Regions from separate parts of the Gordonia sp. Swx-4 genome, predicted to be linked through region 3. Evidence: predicted binding sites of a transcription regulator. Region 3 holds the regulator's gene; each other region holds the start of a gene.
The links. Region 3 encodes LexA, which represses DNA repair genes until DNA is damaged. Its sites were predicted from a motif close to CGAACANNTGTTCG; they were not measured.

Region 1 (5,218 bases), 140 kb from region 3:
GCGTGCCGTCTCGAGCTGTTCGGCGGCGATCTCGACGCCCTCGGTCAGTTCGGCCTCGAGTTCGGCGGCTTCGAGGGCCTGTTCCTCGAGTTCCTCGGGATCGGGTCCGGTGGCCTCGGTGGCGGTCTCGCTGAGGTAGCGGCTGCGTTCGGCGGCGACCCGGCGGGTCGCGTCGACGCGTTCGGCCAGCGCCGACAGCCGGAACCAGGCGCGGCTCGCCGCCGCGGCGGCCGGGGTGACCTCGGCGAGATGCTGTTCGTGTTCGGTGACCTGCGCGTTGGCCTCGTCGAGTTGCTCGGCCACCTCGTCCTGGCGGCGCCGGACCTCGTCCTCGACGGCGGCGTGTTCGGCCATCTCGGCTCGGCGGATCACCAGGTCGTCGGCGGCGAGGCGCAGCCGGGCGTCGCGGAGATCGGCCTGCACGGTCTGCGCCCGGCGGGCGACCTCGGCCTGTCTGCCGAGCGGCTTGAGCTGACGCCGTAGCTCGGCGGTGAGGTCGGTGAGACGCGCCAGGTTGGCCTGCATCGCGTCGAGCTTGCGGACCGCTTTTTCCTTGCGTTTGCGGTGTTTGAGGACGCCTGCGGCCTCCTCGATGAACGCGCGACGGTCCTCGGGACGCGACTCCAGGATCGCCGACAGGCGGCCCTGGCCGACGATGACGTGCATCTCGCGGCCGATACCGGAGTCGGAGAGCAATTCCTGCACGTCCATGAGGCGGCAGGTGCTGCCGTTGATCTCGTATTCGCCGGCGCCGTCGCGGAACATGCGGCGGGTGATCGAGACCTCGGAGTATTCGATGGGCAGCGCACCGTCGGCGTTGTCGATGGTCAGCGTGACCTCCGCACGCCCCAGCGGCGGACGTCCGGAGGTGCCGGCGAAGATCACGTCCTGCATCTTCCCGCCGCGCAGCGCCTTGGCGCCCTGTTCGCCCATGACCCAGGTCAGGGCGTCGACGACGTTGGACTTACCCGAGCCGTTGGGACCGACGACGCACGTGATACCCGGCTCGAAGCGCAGGGTCGTCGCCGAGGCGAACGACTTGAAGCCCTTCAGGGTCAGGCTTTTGAGGTGCACGACGGTACAGAGTACTCACCATCGCGATGCGTTTCGGGCAACGCTCACCGTTCAGCGCTCACCGCTCGAGGAAGCCGGTCAGGTCTCCGCGTGCCGACTCGAGACTGTCGACGACCAGATCCACCCGGCCCGGGGTCTCTCCGGACCGCAGCGCATCGAGCAGCGCCTGCACCTCCTCGCGGGGTCCCTCGGCCACGACGTGCACCCGTCCGTCGGCCTGATTGGACGCGTAGCCGACCAGACCGAGCTCCAGGGCCCGCGACCGCGTCCACCATCGGAAGCCCACACCCTGGACGTGGCCGTGCACGAACGCCGACAGTCGGACCCGGTCGGTGGTCATGGTGTCAGTCCGTCTCGATCTTCAGGTCGACCTCGGCGCCGGCCTTGATGGTGCGGCCGACCGTGCACACCGCGTCGATGGCGCGCTCGACGACGACGAGCAGGCGCTGCGCGGCGTCGGGGTCGAGTTCGGAGAGGTCGACCTCGAGGATCTCGGAGATCCGCGGGTACACCTCGTTCTCACGGTCGGCGTCACCGCTGACCCGGATCGTGGCGTCGTAGTCGTCGCCGAGGCGGCGCGACAGCGGACGGTCCGACGACATGCCCGTGCAGGCCGCCAGCGCGATCTTCAGCAGCTCGCCCGGCGTGAAGACACCCTCGACATCCTGCGAGCCGATCAGCACCTCGGCACCGCGCGAGCTGCGGCCGGTATAGAGCCGGGTCCCGGTGCGCTCGACCCAGAGGTCGGTGTGCGCGGGCTCCGCGGGCTGGGCCGGAGTGGCTGTGTTCTGTTCGATCGTCATGCTGGGATGAGTCCTCTCAGGCGGCGGGGCGGCGCTGGCACCGCTGACCATAGTAAGAGCCGTGGATCAGGACGAATTCCCGAACCGGTCGTGCCCGACGTCGTCAGGCAGCTCCCGCCTCTCGGCTTGCGTTGCGTTCTTTCCATTCCCGCACCGCGTGGATCACCTCGGTCGCATACCCGAGGTCGGGCTTGCCGCCGCCCACGGGCACCGTCGAATCCGCGGCCACCCGCGCATCAGGCGACCATTGCCCCGGCACGTGTGTCGCGGGACTCACGTCGATCACTGAACCGCCCGGCCGGTGGAACGAAAACCGTTGCGACCCATGCCCGGTGATACTGAACTCACCCCGATGCAACGCACGGTGACAGCTTCCACACAACAAGATCAGATTGTCCAACTCGGTCTCCCCACCGGCCGACCAGAACACCACGTGATGGGCGTGCAGATGCCGTGTGCGTTCACAGCCGGGCATCTGACAGCACCGGTCTCTCACGAACAACGCCCTGACGAGTGCCTTGTTCGGCGTCCGCGACTTACGCCCCAACCCCAGCAACGCCAACTTCCCCGGCGCTCCGGAAACCCTGCTGGACAACGCCTTCCGAACCGCAGCACCGCAGTGCGCCTCGTCCAACTCAGCCTCCGACAGTGCCGGCCCGTCATCAAGGTGTGCCTGCTGCCCACCCTCGTCGGTATGTATCAGGATCTCGGCTCCCGGTGCGAGATCAGGCATCGCGATCCCCTCGTGCACCATGTCTGCCATGGCCACCAACGCCGGCGCCAGATTCGACGGCACATTTCGCCACAGGTCCCGACGATTCGCCGGTTTGACCTCGGAGTCCGGTTCCCCATCCACGGTTTCCAACTCGCTTGCAGCGTTCCGCGGAACGCTCGACACCGCGGACAGATCCGCATCGTCGCAGGTCCGGGTGCGTTCGTACTCTGCCCGGACCGCACCGGCAAGAAGCCGGGCACCGTCTAGCGGAGACAGCGTCAGCGACACAGACAAGGAGCCATCCGCATTCCACTTCCACCGGCCTGTCGACTCCACCGGTGGGCGATTCTCCGACTCGATGCCACGATCCCGGTCGATCTGTCCTATCGCACGGACCGCCCGCTCCAGTTGCGACGCCGTACACGACAACGCCAGATTCACCAGTTCCTTCTCCCGCAACGCGGTCGCGACCCGCGTCAACGCCCGCACCTTCGAATACGACAACCGCCCCGCACCGAACGCCTGCCGAATCAACGGCAACTCCGTCAGAGCCTTCGCCACCCGTACCTGCTCCTGCGCTGTGCGTTGAGAGACACCCGCCTTCCACGAGAGCCAGTGCGCGAGCGAATGCACACCCGGCCCCCGCCACGACTCCCGCTCATCCAATTCCGCCACCAGAGACAAGAACTCGGCCGTGAGCGCGGTGATCTGCGCGGCATAACCCAGCACTCTGCTTTCCAACACGTCATCGGACAAGGACGCCGGATCCGCGCCATCGAACATCGACGACACATTCTCACCGTGCAGCACCGAAACAGACACCCCAAGCCCCCAGCTGTTCGAACGGATATACGAACAACTTAGCGGCGCCCACCGACAAAACAGCTGGCCAAGGCTCTTCGAGCGTTCCGCGGAACGCTCGTAGCCTTCACCGGACTCGTCGATGCCTGCACAGCGGCTTCGCCGCGGTCACGCTCCGCACGTAAGCGCAGGGAGCACTACGGACTCAACGTGTGCGACGCCGTGGAGCAGTCTGGCACTTCGGGCAAAAGTAAGAGCTGCGGTTCATGAAAGATTCCCGGCGCATGATCGCCCCGCATCGCCGGCACGGCTGCCCCTCACGCCCGTAGGCGTTGAGGGAGCGTTCGAAGTACCCCGACTGGCCGTTGACGTTGACGTACAGCGCGTCGAAGGACGTGCCCCCGACCTCGACCGCCTCGGTCATCACCGCGGTGGCGGCGTCGATAAGTTCGAGGAGCTTCTTACGCGAGATCGTCTCGGCGACACGCGCACCGTGAAGTCGGGCCCGCCACAGCGCCTCGTCGGCGTAGATGTTGCCGACCCCGGAGATGACCGTCTGGTCGAGCAGGACACGTTTGATCTCGGAGTGCTTGGCGCGCATGCGCGTTACGACGCCCGCCGAGTCGAAGGCGGGGTCGAACGGGTCGGGAGCGATGTGCGCCACCGACACCGGGATGTCGGCCGCGTCATCGGAGACCGCATAGTCGTCGAGATGCCAACCTCCGAAGGTCCGCTGATCGACGAACCGCAGTTCGTTGTCGTCGTCGAGGTGTGCGCGGATGCGGAGATGGGTGTGGTCGGGCGCCCCGTCGCGGGCGATGAGCATCTGCCCGCTCATGCCGAGATGCACGACGAGAGCGGCACGGTCGGTGTCGTCGGCGACGTCGATCCACATGTACTTGCCGCGACGCCGCACTCCGGTGACGTGTTTGCCCGCGAGGCGACCGATCAGGTCCGGTTCGCCGCCGACGTGGCGGCGGGCGGCACGCGGATGCAGCACCTCGACCGCGGTCACGGTCCGTCCGGTCAGATGCTTCTCGAGACCCATGCGGACGGTCTCGACCTCGGGTAGTTCAGGCATGAAGAGTTGTTGTCACGACGCTGTTGTCACGACGACGCTTCGGCGCGTTCGGTGAGCGCCTTCCACGCGTGGGCCGCCGCCTGCTGCTCGGCCTCTTTCTTGGTGCGTCCGACGCCCTCGCCGAGGTTCTCCCCCGCGATCATCGCGATCGCGGTGAACTCTTTGTTGTGATCCGGGCCGGTGGACGAGATCTGGTACTGCGGTGGGCCATAGCCGCGTTCGGAGCTCAGCTCCTGCAGCGAGGTCTTCCAGTCCAGACCGGCGCCGAGCTGTCCGGCCTTCTCGATGCGTTCGTCGAAGAGGCGCAGGATGATCCGCTGCGAGGTCTCCAGGCCGTGGCTGAGAAACACCGCGCCGAACAGGGATTCGAGACCGTCGGCGAGGATCGAGTCCTTGTCTCGACCGCCCGTCATCTCCTCGCCACGGCCGAGATACAGGTACTTGCCCAGGCCACCCTCGTCGCCGAGACCGCGTGCCACGTCGGCGAGCGCGTGCATGTTGACCACGCTCGCACGGATCTTCGCGAGTTCGCCCTCGGGACGGTCAGGAAAATGCAGGTACAGGCGCTCGGTGATCACCACGCCCAGGACGGAGTCACCGAGGAACTCGAGGCGCTCGTTGGTCGGCAGACCGCCGTGCTCGTAGGCGTACGAGCGGTGCGTGAGCGCCAGCGTCAGAAGGTCTTCGGGGATGTCGGTGTCGAGTGCGGCGAGCAGCGCCCGCCGACCCTCCTCACGTGTGCTT
Region 2 (5,218 bases), 2.5 Mb from region 3:
ACAGGTTGGTGAGCGAGGCCGATCTGGTGGTGCACTTCGCCGCCGAATCCCACAACGACAACTCCCTGGCCGACCCCTCGGCCTTCGTACACACCAACCTGGTGGGCACCTACACGCTGCTCGAAGCCGTGCGCGCCCATCAGGTGCGCTACCACCACATCAGCACCGACGAGGTCTACGGCGACCTCGACCTCGACGACCCGGCCCGCTTCACCGAGCACACGGCCTACAACCCGTCGAGCCCGTATTCCTCGACCAAAGCCGGTTCCGACCTTCTCGTTCGGGCGTGGGTGCGGTCCTTCGGCGTCGCCGCGACCATCTCCAACTGCTCGAACAACTACGGCCCGTATCAGCACATCGAGAAGTTCATCCCCCGCCAGATCACCAACGTCCTCTCCGGTGAGCGCCCCAAGCTCTACGGCGACGGCCGCAACGTCCGCGACTGGATCCACGTCGACGACCACAACGACGCGGTGTGGACCATCATCGACCAGGGCCGGATCGGCGAGACCTACTTGATCGGCGCCGACGGCGAGGTCGACAACCGCACCGTCGTCGAAACCATCCTCGAACTCCTCGACCAACCCACCGACGCGTTCGACTTCGTCACCGACCGCCCCGGCCACGACCGCCGCTACGCCATCGACTCCACCCGCCTACGCACCGAACTCGGCTGGCAACCCAACTACAACGACTTCCGCGCCGGCCTGGCCGCCACCATCGACTGGTACCGCGACAACACCGACTGGTGGCAGCCCGCCAAGGACGCCGTCGAACAGAAATACGCCGCCACCGAGCGGGTGACGGGCTGACCGCTGCCGGTCGTTTGGCGTTCTCCCAGGTCCGCCGCCTACGGTGGTTTCATGCGCGTACTCGTCAGCGGCGGCGCGGGCTACATCGGCTCGCACACCGTGATCCAGCTGGTCTCCGCCGGTCATGACGTCGTCATCGTCGACGACTTCAGCAACGCCAAGCCCACCGTGGTCGGTCGGCTCGAGGCGTTGAGCGGTCGTTCCATCCCGGTGCACGCCTTCGACCTCGCGGACGTGGACAAGACCGAACACTTCTTCGCTCACGAGGACGTCGACGCGGTCATCCATTTCGCCGGGTACAAGGCGGTCGGCGAATCGGTGGCCAAGCCGCTGGACTACTACCAGAACAACCTCGGCACCACGTTCTCGCTGTTGCGGGCGATGGAACGCCACGACGTCCACACGCTGGTGTTCTCGTCGTCGGCGACCGTCTACGGTGCGGACCCCGAGCTACCGATGACCGAGGACCTCCCGACGTCGGCCACCAATCCGTACGGCTGGACGAAGGTGATGATCGAGCAAGTGCTGCGCGACGTCGCCGCCAGTTCCGACGCCTGGCGGATCGCCGCGCTGCGCTACTTCAACCCGGTGGGCGCGCACCCGAGCGGTCAGATCGGCGAAGACCCGTCGGGCATCCCGAACAATCTGATGCCGTTCGTCGCGCAGGTCGCGGTGGGCCGGCGCGAGAAGCTGTCGGTCTTCGGCGACGACTACGACACCCCTGACGGCACCGGCGTCCGCGACTACATCCACGTCGACGACCTCGCCGCCGGACACGTCGCCGCTCTGGACCGGATCAGCACCGGCGACACCGGCATGTCGACGTGGAACCTCGGTACCGGGCAGGGTGTCTCGGTCCTCGAGGTCGTCCACGCCTTCGAGAAGGCCAGCGGCAAGCCGATCCCGTACGAGATCGCACCCCGCCGACCCGGTGACATCGCCGCGTCGTATGCCGATCCCACCCGGGCGAACGCCGATCTGAACTGGCACGCCACCAAGACAATCGACGACATGTGCGTCGACACGTGGCGATGGCAGTCCGAGAACCCGACGGGCTACCCCGACGCCTGAACCGTCACCGAGCCGCGTACGAATCGTCGGGATCGATGATCTCGTCGGTGGCCCACCCGATGTAGCGCCGGGCCGACGTCTCGACGACCTCGCGTGCGTCCTTGTCCACGACGACGCCGAATGCGTCGTACAGCCGGTCGAACGGCAGGGCCGTGACCCGGTCGACGATCTGACGAATGAGCCTGGGCGACAACGGGATCATGTTCGGATAGCTGCGCATGAACGTCACCATTCCCGGCTGCATGACACCTTTGACGGTGTCGCCGGTCAGCAGCGCTCCCCGACCGTCGGCGGCGTCCGGTAGGTGCAGCACAGCGCTGCCGGGAAAATGTCCGCCGCACTGGATGAGTCGCACTCCGCCGAGAACCTCGGCTTCGCCGGACCAGAACTCGACCACGGGGTCCGGCCGGGTCAGCCATCGACGATCGAGATCGTTGTAGAAGACCGGGACCCCGCCGAACCGATGACTGAGCGAGACACTCGCGCCGTAGAGGTGCGGGTGGCTGGCGGCGATGGCCTCGACACCGCCGTGCTCTTCCAGCCAGCCGACGAGGGACGGACCGATGAACCCCGGCGGCTCCCAGAGGATATTGCCGTTCAGGGTGGCCACCAGGAATCCTCGTTGCCCGATGCCGACCGCCGGTCGCAGCGACAGCCGGATGAGACCCGGCTCCTCTTCGGCAACATCGAGCGCGTTGTCGGCGTTCTCGTCAAGCCGGGTCCACTGCTGCCCGCTCGTCGGGATCCATTGCCGGTCGTCGTCACAGATCGGGCAGACCTCGGGTAGGTCGGCGTCGGGAGCGAACTCGTTTGCGCAGAAAACGCACATCCACGGCTGCATGGTTCGACGCTAACGCGGGCCCGGTCAACAGGTCAGTGGTTCCGCACAGATTCGGACGGCGAACCGACGAGATGTGGACAATACCAGGCGACACCGACAAAACCCTTGCGACGTATTTCTGGCGACAATCGTTGCAGCACTGGCTAATCGGGTGTACTGTCGAACATATATTCGCACGATGTTTCCGGGGGGGGGTGACCGTCTTGACCGAGATCTCTCAGGCTGATGGTCCCACTTCGCGCGCAGAAGAACTTCTGAGTGAACTGCACCGGATCACCACCGAGCTGCAGACTGTTGATCTGACACAGTGTTCGGATGCCGAGCTCGTCGACGTCGCTGCCGAGACCGAACGGGCAATCGCCCGAATGACTTTCGCCGGCGACCGGCAAATCGTCGAGATCGCCGACCGCGACCTACCCCACAAGACCGGCCACCGCAGCATCACCCAGTTCATGACCCACCGCCTACGCATGGCCGACCCCATGCGCCGCACCAAACAACGCCACGCGACCGCCACCCACCTCAGCCCGACCGGTGAACCACTCGAACCCGAACGCCCTGCTCTGGCAGAGGCATTGGCCGACGGCAAGGTCAGCACCTCCCACGTCCGGGCAGTACTCGATGTACTCGACCAGATCCCGCACGCCACCGACCACGACGTCAAAGTCGCCGCCGAACGACAGATGGCCGAGATCGCCGTTGACCACACCCCCGCCGACATCACCGCCCTCGGCTCGCGGCTACTGGCCCACCTCGACCCCGACGGCACACTCACCGACGACACCGACCGCAAACGTCGCCGGAATCTGTACGTGAACCGGCAACGCGCCGACGGCACCGCCAAACTCACCGCCACCCTCACCCCTGAACTCCTTGCCCGGGTCACCATGCTGCTCGCCGTCTGGGCGAAACCCGGCATGAACAACCCCGACGACCCCGACTCCCCGCGGGGGTCGATCGAGGACGCCGACCCCGACGCCGTTGCCGCTGCTGCCGAACGTGATGACCGCACCCCGGCCCAGCTCAACCACGACGCCTTCAACGCCCTCCTGAAAGCGGTGTTGGAGGACGGCATGCTCGGCAAAAGCCACCGCGGGTTGCCGATGCAGATGATCTTCAAAGCCGACCTCAACGATCTACTCCGCGAAGCCGGGTTCGCCACCACCGCCACCGGCACCCTCATCCCGATCGACGATGTCATCCGCATGGCCGCCGACGCCCAACCCTGGCTGGCCGTGTTCAAAGACGCCACCGCCGTCCCGCTCTACTTCGGCCGCGGCAAACGCCTCGCCACCCGCGAACAACGCCTCGTCTCCTTCGCCCGACCCGACGGCGAAAACTGCTCCACACCCGACTGCGACCAATCCGCCGCACACGTGGAAATGCATCACGCCCAACTCGATTGGGGACTCGGCGGACTCACCGACATCACCGACCTCACCCCCGCCTGCCCGAAACACAACCGAATGGTCGGCGACCAACCCGGCCAATACACCACCCGCATGGTCCGCGAAGGACCCGACGAAGGCCGCTGCGCCTGGCGACTCAACACCCAACCCGGCGCCCCACCCAACCCCGAACGCATCAACCGGCGACCCGACATACCCCGCCGATTCGCCGAACACCTACAACACGTGCGCACCGAAATCCACGGACCTGACAAGGCGTCCGGCGATACCCCACGCCTCCACCTGCGTGAAGTCATCGACCTCCGTCACGCCACACCCGTCGAACTCGTAGTCGCCTCAGCACTTCTCAACCACGCGTACGGGCACTCAGGATAGGAGCACTCCTCACAGCTCAGGGAGCGGGGACCGGAACCGGCGGAGCCTCCACTGGCGGCACGCCTTCAGCCGGTGCACCCTCGACAGGCGGTGGCGGCGGGTAGACCAGGTCGTTGACGCGGTAGACGACGGCCTCGCCCTGGCGGAACACCTCTGTCAGTCCAGGAGCGCCGTTCTCGCGCAGCTCCAGGAACGGGTCGCCCTGGTGGCCGTTCGCCGGATCGGGTCGGCCGCGCTGGAACTCCCAGTAACTCGTCGGGGAGTCGATCACATAGTGCACGTTCATGTCCCGGACGATCTGGTCGATCGCGGGGTCGGCGCCGATCTTCGCGACACCCCAGAAAAGGTCGCGTTGCCGCTCGGAGAACTCGTTGGCCCGATAGAACGGGAACATCGGGGTGACGCCGGTGACCGGGTACAGCCAGCCGGTGCCCTGGTCGAGGTTGTTGAGGACGAGCACGTCTCGGGCGTCGGGCTGCGAGGCGAGCCACGCGTAGGCGGCGAGGTCGTCGGGGCCGACGTACTTGCCGCCGCGTTCCTTCGAGGCGATCTGCGCATTCGGCGGGTAGCGGACCACCGCGGCACCGGCGATCAATGCGAGTAGCACCACGTATGTCGACGCGACCAGCCAACCCGCGCGAGCGTTGCCCTTGACGGACGTCTCGTCGGATTGCCCGAATCGCCGTCCGATGACGCCGATGAGCGCGATC
Region 3 (5,218 bases):
TGATCGGGAGTGGGGGAGGCGGTGCCGGCGAGCGCGGCGGCCGCCGAACCGTAGGCGACGGCGGAGCGGAGACATTCCGGAGCCGACGCACCGCGCGTCTGGGCGATGAGGAAGCCGGCCAGGGACGAGTCGCCCGCGCCGACGGTGCTGCGCGGGACGATCGGCGGTGGGGTCGCGCACCAAGTGCCCGCAGCGGTGACGAGGACGGCGCCCCGCGCCCCCAGCGTCGCCAGGACGCTGCCGCCGATCTGCTCGACAAGGGCCTGCGAGGCGGTCACGACCGGCCGGAGATCGTTGCGCGACAGGGAATCACGGAGCTCGGCGGCATCGGCGCCGGTGAGTTCGGCGAGTTCGTCCTCGTTGGGTTTGATCAGGTCGACACGTCCTGCCGCGGCTGCGCGCAACGGTGCTCCCGAGGTGTCCACGGCCACGCGGCATCCGGCGGTGACCAGCGCGTCGGCGACCGTCCGGTACCAGTCCTCCGGCACGCCGGGTGGAAGTGATCCACACAGCGTGACCCACTCCGCGCCGTTCGCGTGGGTGCGGATCAGAGTGGACAGCGACTCGAGCTGAGCTGCTGTCAGGGTCACGCCCGGGGCGTTGATCTTCGTGGTGGTGCCGTCGGATTCGGCGATGGTGACGTTGGAACGGACCTCGCCGTCGACGGGGACGGCGTCGTAGGGGAGTCCGAGGTCGTCGAGCGCGGCGAGCAGGGGGTCGCCGGTGCGAGCGGGCAGCAGGGCCCGTGTCGAGAGACCGGCGGCGGCGACGGTGCGGGCGACGTTGACGCCCTTGCCGCCCGGTTCGGCGCGGACGACGCCGGCCCGCTGGACCTCGCCGCGTCGCAGCGGGGTGGCGAGTTCGAGGGTGCGGTCGACGCTGGGATTGGCGGAGACGGTGAGGATCACGCGATCACGACCTCGACGCCGCGGGCGGACAGTGCGGCCGAGAACTGCGGATCGACGCCGGAATCGGTGATGAGAACGTCGATGTCGTCGATGCCGGCGAAACCGGACAGCTCCTCGCGCTCCATCTTCGAACTGTCGGCGAGGACGACGACGCGGCGGGCTGCGGCGACCATCGCCGCCTTCACCGCCGCCTCGTCGGGATCGGGGGTGGACAGACCGTGCGCCTCGCTCAGGCCGTTGGTGCCGATGAACGCGGTCGTCACGCGGAGTCGGCCGAGCGCGGCGACCGTTTCGGCGCCGACCGTCGCCTGCGTGAGTCCGCGGACGCGACCGCCGAGGGAGTGGAGACCGTCGGCATGGCGTCCGGCGAGCAGCCCGGCGATCGGGAGGCTGTTGGTGATCAGTGTGAGATCGCGGTCGCGCGGCATGGCCTCGGCGGCCCGGAAGGTGGTGGTGCCGGCGTCGAAGAGCACCGATCCGCCGTCGGGCGGGAGGAAACGAAGCGCGGCACGGCCGATCGCGGCCTTCTCCTCGGTCTGTTCCGTCTCGCGCTCGTCGATGCCGAGTTCACCGATCACGCGCAGGACCTCGGGGCGGACGGCACCGCCGTGGACTCGCTGCAGGTGCCCGGCACGTTCGAGCACCGCGAGGTCGCGGCGGACCGTCTCACTGGTCACGTCGAACTTCGCGGCGAGCTCGGCGACCGAGGCGCGTCCTGCGACGCGTACCTCCTCGGCGATGGCCTGCTGTCTCTCCTCGGCGTACACACCGGCTCCGTTCTGATCGTTCCCGTGGCGCTGATCGGGCCGTCCAATGTGGGAACATGTGGCTTTGCGTGTTGTAGTAATTGTGTTTACGCCTGTTTATGTTGACAAGTCAAGAAGAATTTGTAACCGTGGTCACATGACGCAGATTCTGACGGGGACGCCGGTTGTCGGTGGTGTGGCTCTCGGGCCCGCACTCTGGCCGGGACGCCGACCCGACCACTCCGCAGAGGCACTGGGCGCAGGCGTCGAGATCGCCGAGGACCGTCGCGCCGACGAGGCCGAACGGTTCACCGCCGCGGCGGCCGCGGTCGCCGCGCGCCTACGTGAGCGTGCATCGCAGAACACCGGCGTCGCCGCCGAGGTGCTCACCGCAACGGCCGGACTCGCGGAGGACCGCGGCTGGATCGGTGCCGCCTCGGGTCTGATCGCCAAGGGCGCCTCGGCGCCGTCGGCCGCCGTCGCCGCCACTGAACAGTTCGCCGCCGTGTTCACCAAGCTCGGTGGGCTCATGGCCGAGCGCGTCACCGATCTCAACGACGTCCGCGACCGCGTCCTCGCCGAACTCCTGGGCCTCCCCGAGCCCGGCGTGCCCACGCCGGACGTGCCCTCGGTCCTCCTCGCCGACGACCTCGCGCCCGCCGACACCGCGGGGCTCGATCCCGCCACCACCATCGCGCTGGTTACCCGCCTGGGCGGGCCCACCAGCCACACCGCGATCATCGCCCGGCAGCTCGGCATCCCGTGTGTCGTCGCGGTCCCCGGTCTCGCCGGGATCGACTCGGGCACGGTGATACTCGTGGACGGCACGACAGGCGAGATCGTCGTGCAACCCGACAACGCCGCCGCGCGGGCCCGTGTCGACGAGTACACGCGTCAGGCCGCACGGGTCGCCGGCTGGTCGGGCCCGGGTCGCACCGCCGACGGTGTGGAGGTGGCGATCCTGGCCAACGTCGCCGACGGATCGTCGGCCCGTGCGGCCACCGATCATCCGGTGGAGGGCGTCGGACTGTTCCGCACCGAACTGGCCTTCCTCGAACGCGCCGACGAGCCGTCGGTGGAGGAACAGGCGGACATCTATCGCGAGGTGCTCGACGCGTTCGGCGGCCGCAGGGTCGTCATCCGTACGCTCGACGCCGGCTCGGACAAGCCGCTGCGCTTCGTGCACCAGCCCGAGGAGGCCAACCCGGCGCTCGGTGTGCGCGGCGACCGGATCGCCTTGGCACACCCCGAGATCCGTGCCCATCAGCTCGACGCGATCACACGCGCCGCGGAGGGTTCCGAGACGAGCCCCTGGGTCATGGCGCCGATGATCGCCTCACCGGCCGAGGCGGCCGCCTTCGCCGCTCAGGTACGGGAACGCGGACTGGTCGCCGGGGTGATGATCGAGGTCCCCGCCGCCGCGATCCTCGCGCCGGCGATCCTGGCCGAGGTCGACTTCGTCTCGATCGGCACCAACGACCTCACGCAGTACACGATGGCCGCCGACCGGATGTCGGCCGATCTCGCATCGCTGACCGATCCGTGGCAGCCGGCGGTCCTGCACCTCATCGCGACGGTCGCGCGGGCCGGACGGGATCAGGGGAAACCGGTGGGCGTGTGCGGCGAGGCCGCGGCGGACCCGATCCTCGCCTGTGTGCTCGTCGGGTTGGGTGTCACCTCGCTGTCGAGTGCTCCGGTGGCGGCCGCCGCGGTCGGTGCCCGCCTCGGCGGCGTCTCACGGTCGACCTGCGAAAACGCGGCGACAGCCGCGCTCGCCACCACCGATCCGGCTGCGGCGCGCGAGGCTGCCGCCGCGGTTCTCGAGAACGAAGAGGTCAGATACGCCGCATCACGGTGACGACCTTGCCGAGGATCACGGCCTCGTCGCCCGGGATCGGGTCGAACAGCTCGTTGTGCGGCATCAGCCAGACATGACCCTTCTGGCGTTTGAAGGTCTTGACCGTGGCCTCGCCGTCGATCATCGCGGCCACGATGTCGCCGTTGTCGGCCACGTTCTGCTGGCGGACGACCACCCAGTCGCCGTCGCAGATCGCGGCGTCGATCATCGACTCACCGACGACCTTCAGCAGGAACAGCGAACCCTCGCCGACGAGCTCGCGGGGGAGCGGGAAGACGTCCTCGACGGCTTCTTCCGCGAGGATCGGGCCGCCTGCGGCGATCCGGCCGAGCACCGGCACGAAGGTGGGCTCGGGTAGCGCACCACCGGTCGGTGAGGTGGGCGTCGGCGGCTCGCTCGGTGCGATGTTGACCGCTCGCGGACGATTCGCGTCGCGCTTGAGGAGGCCCTTGCGTTCGAGCGTCCGCAGTTGGTGGGCGACGGAGGAGGTCGACGTGAGACCCACCTCGTCACCGATCTCGCGGATGCTCGGCGGGTAACCGCGCTCGCGCACGGATCTGCGGATCACCTCGAGAACTCCGCGCTGCCGCGGCGTCAGCGAGGCCTCGGCCGCCGCCATGTCTGCCGGGGCGACGGGCTCGTCGGCGCCCCGCGCTCCGGTGCGCTTACCGCCGTCATCGCTCATGATCGGGTTCCTCTCGATTCCGAACGTGCTGGTAGATCGCTTGTCTGACGACGACCCTAGCCGAGAATGCCGACCGCATCAAACATTTGTTCGACGTGTTGCGAGACAAGTGTCGGAGTGCCGTGCTACAAATCGAACATCAGTGCATCGAACAGATGATCGACAATCGAACAGTTCGAACGCCGACGACGCAGTCGGAGCACGGACAAGCGTTCGACCGGAAACACGGAGGGCATCATGCGCACCGCCACTCTCATCGACCCCGACCGCTCCACCGATTCGGTCCGTGGTGACGTCCTGGAGCGTCCGCGCCCGATGCGCCGCGGCGACGGCCGCCGGCCCGTCGACGGGCGTCCGGTGCCGGAGTCGGCGGTCCGGGTCCGCCGGGTCGCCTCCACCCGGTGCGCCTCGCCGGTCGGTATGCGGGGTCGTGCACCGGTCGTACCCGTCTCGCGTGTTGCGCATACCGCGCCCTCGGCCGTCATCCGGCGGCGTCGGCGCACGGCGACGGCAATTCTCGCCGGCGTCGGGCTCGCTCTGGCCGTGTGGGTCATCGCGGTCGTCGGTCAGAACTACGCCGCGACGGTCACACCTTCTTCGGTCGGCACCGAGGTCGTACACGTGCGGTCGGGCGACTCGCTGAGCACCATCGCATCGCGCGTCGCCCCCGAGATGCCGCGTGAGGCGGTCGTCGACGAGATCATCCAGCTGAACGACCTCCCGTCGAGCGGGCTGCGCGTCGGTCAGCCGCTGCTCGCCCCCCGGTACCACTGAGCACGGGCGGTATCCTCGATGTCACAGGGACCGGCCGACTACCGGCCTGGCATGCGGCGCGGCTGCACCAGAGTGTCCCGTGACCTGCGTGAGGATACGATGCGCTGCCCCTTCTGCAAGAACGACGACACCAAGGTCATCGACTCGCGTGTCGCTGATGAGGGGCAGGCCATCCGGCGCCGCCGCTCCTGCGTGGAGTGCGGGCGACGCTTCTCGACCGTGGAGAGCGCGGTGCTCGCGGTGGTCA

Region 1: the regulator LexA is predicted to act here: its motif matches at 3,433-3,446, upstream of PWF70_RS14520 (HNH endonuclease signature motif containing protein).
Region 2: the regulator LexA is predicted to act here: its motif matches at 2,885-2,898, upstream of PWF70_RS02600 (DUF222 domain-containing protein).

What each region holds. Positions count from the first base shown of each region.
Region 1 is NZ_CP128197.1:3,185,605-3,190,822, forward strand. It holds gene smc (chromosome segregation protein SMC) at 1-1,074, opposite strand, end outside; gene PWF70_RS14510 (acylphosphatase) at 1,133-1,414, opposite strand; gene PWF70_RS14515 (OsmC family protein) at 1,419-1,877, opposite strand; gene PWF70_RS14520 (HNH endonuclease signature motif containing protein) at 1,981-3,375, opposite strand; gene mutM (bifunctional DNA-formamidopyrimidine glycosylase/DNA-(apurinic or apyrimidinic site) lyase) at 3,599-4,474, opposite strand; gene rnc (ribonuclease III) at 4,501-5,218, opposite strand, start outside.
Region 2 is NZ_CP128197.1:570,568-575,785, reverse strand. It holds gene rfbB (dTDP-glucose 4,6-dehydratase) at 1-812, shown strand, start outside; gene galE (UDP-glucose 4-epimerase GalE) at 864-1,883, shown strand; gene PWF70_RS02605 (MBL fold metallo-hydrolase) at 1,888-2,724, opposite strand; gene PWF70_RS02600 (DUF222 domain-containing protein) at 2,919-4,508, shown strand; gene PWF70_RS02595 (DUF6541 family protein) at 4,525-5,218, opposite strand, start outside.
Region 3 is NZ_CP128197.1:3,045,713-3,050,930, reverse strand. It holds gene pfkB (1-phosphofructokinase) at 1-908, opposite strand, end outside; gene PWF70_RS13840 (DeoR/GlpR family DNA-binding transcription regulator) at 905-1,675, opposite strand; gene PWF70_RS13835 (putative PEP-binding protein) at 1,812-3,512, shown strand; gene lexA (transcriptional repressor LexA) at 3,490-4,197, opposite strand; gene PWF70_RS13825 (LysM peptidoglycan-binding domain-containing protein) at 4,435-4,971, shown strand; gene nrdR (transcriptional regulator NrdR) at 5,071-5,218, shown strand, end outside.